DNA from 2 places in the Allobosea sp. P1_A7 genome. Region 2 is predicted to be linked to the other one. Evidence: riboswitches for the same ligand, from Rfam matches in the RefSeq annotation. Region 2 holds a riboswitch; the other holds the start of a gene.

Region 1 (4,206 bases), on a different contig from region 2:
CGATCAGGATGTCGAGCCCCTCGACCACCTCGGGCTTGAGCGAGGAGGCGGAAGCCAGCGCCGGATAGCAGATCGCAGGCCGCAGATTCGCAAACAGGCCAAGATCCTTGCGCAAGCGCAGCAGGCCGGCTTCGGGGCGATGCTGATAGGGCACATCCGCCCATTTCGGGCCGCCGACAGCGCCGAACAGCACCGCATCGGCATCCTGGGCGAGCTTCATGTCGCCTTCCGAGATCGCCGCCTTGTGCGCGTCATAGGCAGCGCCGCCGACGAGTCCGCGCTCGATGGTGAAGGAGGCGAGGCCCTGCTTCTCGAACCAGCCGACGATCTTCTCGACCTGGCCGGTCACTTCGGGGCCGATGCCGTCGCCCGGCAGGAGGAGGAGCTTGTGGGTCGCCATGGTCGCCTCACGCGTTTGTCGGATGTTGCTGGGGCCAGAGCGGCCTTGCCGGGCTGATTAGGCGGGGAACGGGAGTGACGCAAGCGCAGCCGCAGGGCAGCGCGCCTGCGCAGCAAGCAGAAGCTGTACGATCGGTGCCAGCACCGCTCCGCTTCACTCCGGCCGGAGTGAAGCGGAGCGCCGTAAGCCCTCGCAGAGCGGTGGCGATGGCTTACGGATCGGAGCCGCTAGCGCAGTGCCTTTGGCATCAGCCAGTATTCCGACGGCAATAGTTGCTCCGTCCTCAGGCCTTCTTCTCCATGTTCCAGAAGAACTGGACGGGCGAGAGCACCATGCCGGTCAGGCTCTTGCGATAGGCCATTGGCTGCTGCACCAGCCCCGCCGGCGCATAGGGCACCGTCTCGAAGGCGCGCTTCTCGATCGAGGCGGCCAGCTCCTTCTGCTTGGCCACATCAGGCGTTGCAATCCACTGATCGCGCAGACCCTCCAGCGTGGCATCCTCCGGCCAGCCGAACCAGGCAGCAGGGCCATTGCTGCGCAGTAGCGGATGCAGCGCGGGATTGAGCACGTCGGCGCCGGACCAGAGCGTGTGGAACACCGACCAGCCGCCCTGGTCCGGCAATCCGCGGTTGGAGCGCCTGCCGATGAAGCTGGCCCAATCGGTCGCGACCAGATCGACAGTCATGCCGAGCTTCTTCAGCAGCTCCTGTGTCACCAGGCACTGGTTATAGGCGATCGGCTGGTCGGCGGGGGCCAGCAGCAGCACCTTCTCGTTCTTGTAGCCGGCCTCCTGCAGCATGGCCTTGGCCCGCTCCAGATTGTTGCCAAGTGCAGCCTGTCCGCCCGCTCCGGTCGACATTGGCGAGCCCGGCGTGAAGAAGGTCTTGCACTCCTTGTAGTAGTCCTTGCTGCCGACGACCGCCTCCATGTAGTCGGTCTGATCGATTGCCATCATCACCGCCCGGCGGATGCCGGGATTGCTGAAGGGCGGCTGCAGATGGTTGAAACGCATCAGCAGGATCAGCCCGAGCGGCACGTTCTCGATCGCGATCTCGGGATTGCTCTTGAGCAGGGGCAGGAGATCGACCGGCGGCTGTTCGTACCAGTCCACCTCGCCCTGCATCAGCGCACCGACTGCGGCCGAAACCTCGGTCAGCGGCAACCATTCGATACGGTCGATCTTGGCGACCTTGCCGCCAGCGGCCCAGGACGGAGCCTCCTCTCGCGGCCTGTACTTGGCGAAGCGCTCATAGATCGCGTTCTGGCCCGGCACCCATTGCTTGTCCATGAAGCGCCAGGGTCCGGAACCGATCGCCTCCGTGATGTTCTTGGTTGGCTCCATCATGGCCACGCGCTCGGGCATGATGAAGGGCACGTTCGAGGAGAGCTTGCCGAGCGCGTCCGGCAGCATCGGGAAGGGCTTCTTCAGGCGGATGGCGAAGGTGCGCTGATCGACGACATCGTAACCCTCGACGAATGTCGCGAAAGTCTGCCCGAAGGCATCGCGCGCCGACCAACGCTTGATCGAGGCAATGCAGTCCTGCGCCCTGACCGGCTGCTCGTCGTGGAACATCAGTCCGTCGCGCAGATGAAAGGCCCAGCGCAGCCCGTCCGGCGCAGTCTCCCAGCTCTGGACCATTTGCGGCTGGATGCGGAACTGCGCGTCCGTCGCAAACAAGGTATCATATATCAGATAACCGTGATTGCGGATGACATAGCTCGTGGCGACGATCGGATCGAGGGAGGGCAACGGCGTCGACGGAATGAAGCGCAGCGTATTGGTGCGCGACTGCGCGCGCGACGGAAATCCAACGAGGCTGGAAGCGGTTAAAGCGGAACTTCCGGCCAGAATCTGACGGCGATTGAGTCGCATGCGGCATCCCCTTGCTCTTGAGCTTTCGCGCCAGGCGCCTGCCTTCTGTTAAGCAAGAGATATACCAGCATGATCATGCGGCCAGACGCAATGCCCCTCGCGATGGCCCGGCGCCATCAACTGGACTCGCCCCGGCCCGCTCGCTATTCCCTTGACCGTCTCAACGGGGTGCCCGGCGGTTTCGGGCTGAGAGGGAAGCGCAGGGCTTTCAACCCGTCGAACCTGATCCGGATCGTGCCGGCGGAGGGATTGAGCACTGGCGTCTCGCAACGGGAGACGGCCTTCCCTCTCGACCGTCATGGCCCGCCGTCGAATGCATGCGGGGTGACGCCATGACCTTTCTGAACAGCCGGATGACCCGGATCGCCGCCGCGCTCTCGGCGCTCCTGCTTGCGACACCGTCCATGGCCCAGGAGAAACCGGCCCTGACGGTCTACACTTATTCCTCCTTCACCGGGAAATACGGTCCCGGCGCGAAAGTGAAGGCGGCCTTCGAGGCGCAATGCAGTTGCACGCTGAACTGGGTCGCAAGCGATGATGCCGGCTCCCTCGTCGCGCGCCTGAAGCTGGAAGGTGAGGCGACCAGGGCCGATGCCGTGCTCGGCCTCGACATGAACCTTGCCGCAGAAGCCAAGGCGACGGGACTGTTCCAGCCCCATGGCCAGGATAGCGCCGCGCTCACTTTGCCCATCGCCTGGACCGACGATACCTTCCTGCCCTTCGATTGGGGGCATCTCGCCTTCGTCTATGATTCAACCAAACTGGCCGCGCCGCCCACCAGCCTGAAGCAGCTTGTCGACGATCCCAATGGGCCAAAGCTGGTGCTGCAGGATCCGCGCACCAGCGCGCCCGGGCTTGGCTTCCTGCTCTGGATGCGATCCGTCTATGGCGATGGCGCCGACGCCGCCTGGACCAGGCTCAAGCCGCGCATCGTCACCTTCACCAAGGGTTGGTCGGAGGCCTACGGGCTCTTCCTCAAGGGCGAGGCCGACATGGTGCTCTCCTACGCGACATCGCCGGCCTATCACATCGGCGCCGAGAAGAAGACGCAGTACAAGGCCGCCCCCTTCAGCGAAGGCCACTATCTGCATGTCGAACTCGCCGGCATGACGCGCACGACGCGGCAGCCGGAACTTGCCAAACGCTTCCTCGCCTTCACGCTTTCGGACGCCTTCCAATCGCTGATCCCGGAAGGCAACTGGATGATGCCGGCGAAACAGGCGGCAGGAGGACTGCCGGCTTCGTTCGCCGATGTCATCAAGCCGGAACGGACCCTGCTGTTCACGCCGGACGAGGTGCGCACGCAGCGCCGAAGCTTCATCGACGCCTGGCTCGCCGCAGCGAGCCGCTGAGGCCTTGTTCCGCCCGGCCACGCTCACTGCGCTTGCCATCCTTGCGCTCGCCGGCGCCTCGCTCGCCGGGCTGGCGGGAGCCGGCGGCAACGTCGCGGCCCTGTCGTCGCTCGGCCCCTATCTCGCTCGCCTGGTCGCAGGAGCGACTGTCCAAGCGGGCCTGTCGATGCTGCTCTCGCTCCTGCTGGGCACAGCATTGGCGCTTGCCTTGCTGCGCCGCCGCTTCCCAGGCCGCAACCTCCTGCTCGCCGTGCTGACCGCCGCCGCCGTCGCGCCGACGATCGTTATCGTCTTCGGCGTCGTCGCGATCTATGGCCGTTCCGGGTTGCTCGGCGACCTGGCGCGTGCCGTCGGTGCTGAACCGCCGGCGATCTACGGGCTCCAGGGTATCCTGATCGCTCATGTGCTGATGAATACGCCGCTGGTGACGCGCACGCTGCTTCAGGCCTTCGGCCGCGAACCGGGCGAGCGGAGGCGCTTGGCCTCGGCGCTCGGCTTCTCCGCCGCCGATTGTTTCCGGCATCTCGACTGGCCCGTGATCCGGCGCGAAGCCCCTGCGCTTGCCACCTTCGTCTTTCTGC
Region 2 (4,206 bases):
CGATGCAGAGTGGCGCGCGGTCGCAGGTGATGCCGCCAAGGGCCACGACCGGCAGGCCGATCGCCGCCCAGCGCCGCAGCACGGTCAGGCCCAGGGCGGGGCCATAGCCGGGCTTGCTCGCCGTCGCGAAGATCGGGCTAACCGTGACATAATCGGCGCCTGCGGCTGCTGCCGCCCGGACATCGGCCTCGTCATGCGCGGAAACGCCGATCAGCGCGGAGACGCCGAGCACGGCGCGGGCCGCGGAGATCGCCCCAGCCGACTGCAGATGGACGCCCCGCGCCCCGACCCGGGCGGCGAGATCAACATCACCGCCGATCGTCAGGACCGCATCCGCCATGCTCACGAGCTCATGCAGCTGCTGCGCCAGGCTGCGGCGTTCCGGCTGATCGAGATCGCGATCGCGCAGCCAGATCCAGCGTGCCCCGCCGGCGAGCGCCGCAGAGACAAGCTGCGGCAAAGGCTTCACGGCCTGATGCCGGTCGGTGACGACGAGCAGCCGGTCGGGCAGCCTGTTCACGACCCCACAAGCCCGAGCTGCGGGCTGGACGGCTGAGCCCGCCCACGCCGCGGAATGCGCCCCCCCAGGCGGGCGTTCCAGCCGGCCTCGACGGCGCGACGCATGGCGAGTGCCATTCGCACCGGATCATCGGCCTTGGCGACGGCGGTGTTGAGCAGAACCCCGCTCGCGCCGCATTCCATGGCGATCACCGCGTCGGAGGCCGTGCCGATGCCGGCATCAACGATCACCGGCACGGGCGAGCGGGCACAGATCAGCTCGAGATTGGCCGGATTGGCGACGCCCATGCCCGAGCCGATCAGCGACCCCATCGGCATCACGGCGGCGGCCCCGAGATCAGCCAGGCGAGCGCAAATCACCGGATCGTCGTTGCAATAGGGCAGGACGACGAAGCCCTTGTCGACGAGCTGCCGCGTCGCCTCGATCAACTCGCCGACATCGGGATAGAGTGTGTCGCGATCGCCGATCACCTCGAGCTTGATCCAGTTGGTGCCAAGCGCCTCGCGTGCAAGCTCGGCGGTGAGGATCGCGTCGCGCGCGGTTTCGCAGCCTGCCGTGTTGGGCAGGAAGCGGCGGCCGGCAAGCAGGCGCACCGTGTCGGAGCCATGCCCCTGCAGCGAAATGCGACGCAGGGAGAGCGTGACAAGGTCCGAACCGCTGGCCTCGATGGCATCGACCATGATGCGCTGGCTCGGATAGCCGGCCGTGCCAATGAGGAGCCGCGACGACAATGCCGTGCCCGCGATGGTAAGGGCCTCGATCGGAGTGCTCATGTCAGCCCCCTGCGAAGGCACGGATGATTTCGACGCGGTCGTTGCGCGACAGAGGCGTCTGCGCCCAGTCGACCTGCCGGACCACGGTGCCATTGAGCGCGATCGCGAAGCCCTGCGGCCCCGGCAAGTCCATCTCGGCCGTCTCCTCCTGCCAAAGCGCCGCCAGATTCTCCGCTGCGCTCTCGCGGTCCTTGCCATTGATGATGAGTTTCATGAGGTTGCCTCCAGACAGGGGGTGAAGCGCGCCTGGCCGAACGCCGCGGCCGGTCCCGTGATGCGATCCTCGATGAGGAGTTGCTCGATCGCGGCTGCCGTGACGGGGGCGAGCAGATAGCCGTTGCGGTGATGCCCGGTCGCAACGAGCAGGCCCGCTATCCCCGTCTCGCCAAGGATCGGCGCATCGTCGATCGAGGTCGGGCGGAAGCCGGACCAGATCGCCTCGACCGGCATCTCCTCGATCGAGGGCAGTGCGCGCCGGGCGCCGTCGAGCAGGGCATAGACGCCGCCAGCGGTCACGCTGTCGTCGAAGCCGCGTTCTTCCATGGTGGCGCCGACGAGGAGAGTGCCGTCGCTCTTGGGAGCGAGATGCACCTGCTCGGTCCAGACGACACGCGCGAGCGTGCCGGTCTCGGGCGTGCTGCGCAGGGCGAGTGACTGGCCCTTGAGCGGGCGGACGGGGATGTCGAGCCCCTGAAATCTGGTCCAGGCGCCGGCGGCCGCAATCACGATCGGGGCCTTGCAGAGCCCGCGCGGCGTCGAGACGCCGAGAGCGCGACCTCCGGCCAGCTCCGGCTCGGCCTCGCAGGCTTCGACCAGGTGCGCTCCGGCCGCGAGACAGGAGCGTCGCAGCGCCGCCATGACGCGCGGCGGATCGACCTGATGGTCGGCCGGGCAGAGAATGCCGGCCACGACCGAGGGCCTCAGCCCGGGCTCGCGTTCGCGGCATTGCGCCCCGCCGAGCCATGCAGCCTCAACCTCGGCGCGCCGCTGCATGTCATGGCGGAAACGCAGGCGCTCGACCTCCTCACGCCCCAGCGCGACCAGCAGGACACCGTCCCGGCGATAGTCGATGCCGAGCCCGCTATCGGCTTCGAGCTCGCGCGCAAAACCCGGCCAGAGCCGCTGGCTTTCGAGCGCCAGTGGCAGATGCTCCTCGCCGCCCGGCTCCAGCTCGGCGGCCGCAGCCAGCATGCCGGTCGCGGCAAGGCTTGCCCCTTGTCCGATCGTGCCACGCTCGAAAACGGTTACATCAAGGCCGCGCCGGGCCAGTCGCCAGGCGATGGACAGGCCGATCAGGCCACCGCCAATGATGGCGATATCGGTGGAGGCCGGCACCTCGCAGGCGACGAGCCCAGGATCGGCTCCGGATCGACGAAGGGTGGTGTGTGGCGGGCCTCGCATAGGCAAACTCCTCGCCCCGCTCGGGGAAGGAGATCTGGCAGCCTCTCGGCTGCCGGCAAGTGCCGCGACGCTCCATCCCTCCGCCGGTATCAGCCGGATCAGGTTCGAAGGATTTCCGCGCGCCTCTCCGGGGAACACCCGGTCTGCCAGCGGTTTCTCAGCCCCTTGCCGGGGATCTCCCTGGAATGCGCGCAGTCTGGAGCCGGGGCAGCAGCTAGGTCAAGAGCCAACCCGACACAAACGCCAGGGGGACCCAGGCTGGCGGGCCATGGCCTGCCGATACCAATAGCCAGCATCGGCTGTTGCGCCCAAGGCAGGCGCAACGGCGGAACGTTCCGCTCCTTGAGCCGTTGCGACCTCATTGCCGCGACAAGAAGGCGGTTCAGGAGAAGCCCAGTGCCTGCAGACGCGGAAAAGCCGGTTGTTCTCGTCGTCGACGACGAACCCATCATCAGGATGTATGCGGCCTTGCTCGTCGAGGAGGCCGGTTACCTCGCCGTCGAGGCAGCGACCGCAGACGAGGCCCTGGCCATTCTCGAGCAACGCGACGATGTCCGCATCCTCTTCACCGATGTCGAGATGCCAGGTTCGCTGAACGGCCTGCAACTGGTCGAGGTCGTGCGCGAGAAGTGGCCGCCGATCGCCTTGATGGTGACCTCAGGCCACGTCCGGGTCGATCCGCAAAAATTGCCAGAGCGGGCCCGCTTCTTTCGAAAGCCCTATTCCGAGAGCGAGATCATCAGGACGCTGAAATCCCTGCCAGCCAGCGCCTAGGCGCGCCTGACCGAATGGGCGCGAAGGAAACGGGCGATATCGCCCGCGCCGGGGCGGGATCGTGACAGAGCCCAGGAATCGGGCTTGAAACGGGCTTTCCGTGCGCGATCGAGGGGTTTGTATCCTTCGTGACGGCGCCGACCGGAGATCCCGAGATCTGCTGCCATTCGCCTGCGTGCAAGCCGAAGAGGCACTGCGCACAACTCGTAAACCAGCTGGAGAACTGGTAGGATCGCAGGCGGGCGACGCTTTCCGATTGCTGGGCGGTCACAAGCATGCGGAAATTCGACTACTACGACACCGTGTTGGTACCGTGGTATTCGGAAGATGACTTTCCTGCCTTGCTGGACATGGTCGGGAAGGACCCGAGAATCCCCCGCTCCTACCCCGAATGGAAGCGCCAGGTCGCCGCGGCGACAGAGTTGCTTCTGGCCAAGGGCAAGATCGTCCAGATCATCACCATTCGCCCCGCCGACTATCTGGAGTGGCTGCAAACACCCATCGCAGCAACACGGTTGCGGCACGGCTGCGCTATCTGAAATGGCTGGCCACGCAAAACGGCCAGAGGGCGACCGTCCTTCCCTTGCCGGCAAGGCTGCTGTCCGACGCCGGCGGCGAGGGCTAGCTGCACAGGGTTCGACCCTGCCAGGTCACAAGGGGCCTGCCCCCCTCATACGGTCGCGCCTGGCAGCGAGCGCCCTTGGCGGCCCCAGAGGAAACAGGCAATGGCGGCTGCTT

The links. Region 2 has a riboswitch for thiamine pyrophosphate ahead of thiO (glycine oxidase ThiO). Riboswitches for the same ligand answer to the same signal wherever they lie in the genome.
Region 1: linked by a shared signal. The riboswitch ahead of thiB (thiamine ABC transporter substrate binding subunit) and the one ahead of thiO (glycine oxidase ThiO) in region 2 are both predicted to bind thiamine pyrophosphate.

The regions. Positions count from the first base shown of each region.
Region 1 is NZ_JBFTZN010000261.1:1-4,206, forward strand. It holds partial or broken gene AC1D34_RS30155 (isocitrate/isopropylmalate family dehydrogenase) at 1-400, opposite strand; gene AC1D34_RS30160 (ABC transporter substrate-binding protein) at 684-2,273, opposite strand; TPP riboswitch at 2,428-2,539, shown strand; gene thiB (thiamine ABC transporter substrate binding subunit) at 2,606-3,625, shown strand; gene AC1D34_RS30170 (ABC transporter permease family protein) at 3,630-4,206, shown strand, end outside.
Region 2 is NZ_JBFTZN010000063.1:1,656-5,861, reverse strand. It holds gene AC1D34_RS13275 (thiamine phosphate synthase) at 1-520, opposite strand, end outside; gene thiG (thiazole synthase) at 517-1,293, opposite strand; gene thiS (sulfur carrier protein ThiS) at 1,295-1,507, opposite strand; gene thiO (glycine oxidase ThiO) at 1,504-2,694, opposite strand; TPP riboswitch at 2,753-2,885, opposite strand; gene AC1D34_RS13255 (response regulator) at 3,091-3,468, shown strand; gene AC1D34_RS13250 (hypothetical protein) at 3,744-4,007, shown strand; gene AC1D34_RS13245 (MFS transporter) at 4,139-4,206, opposite strand, start outside.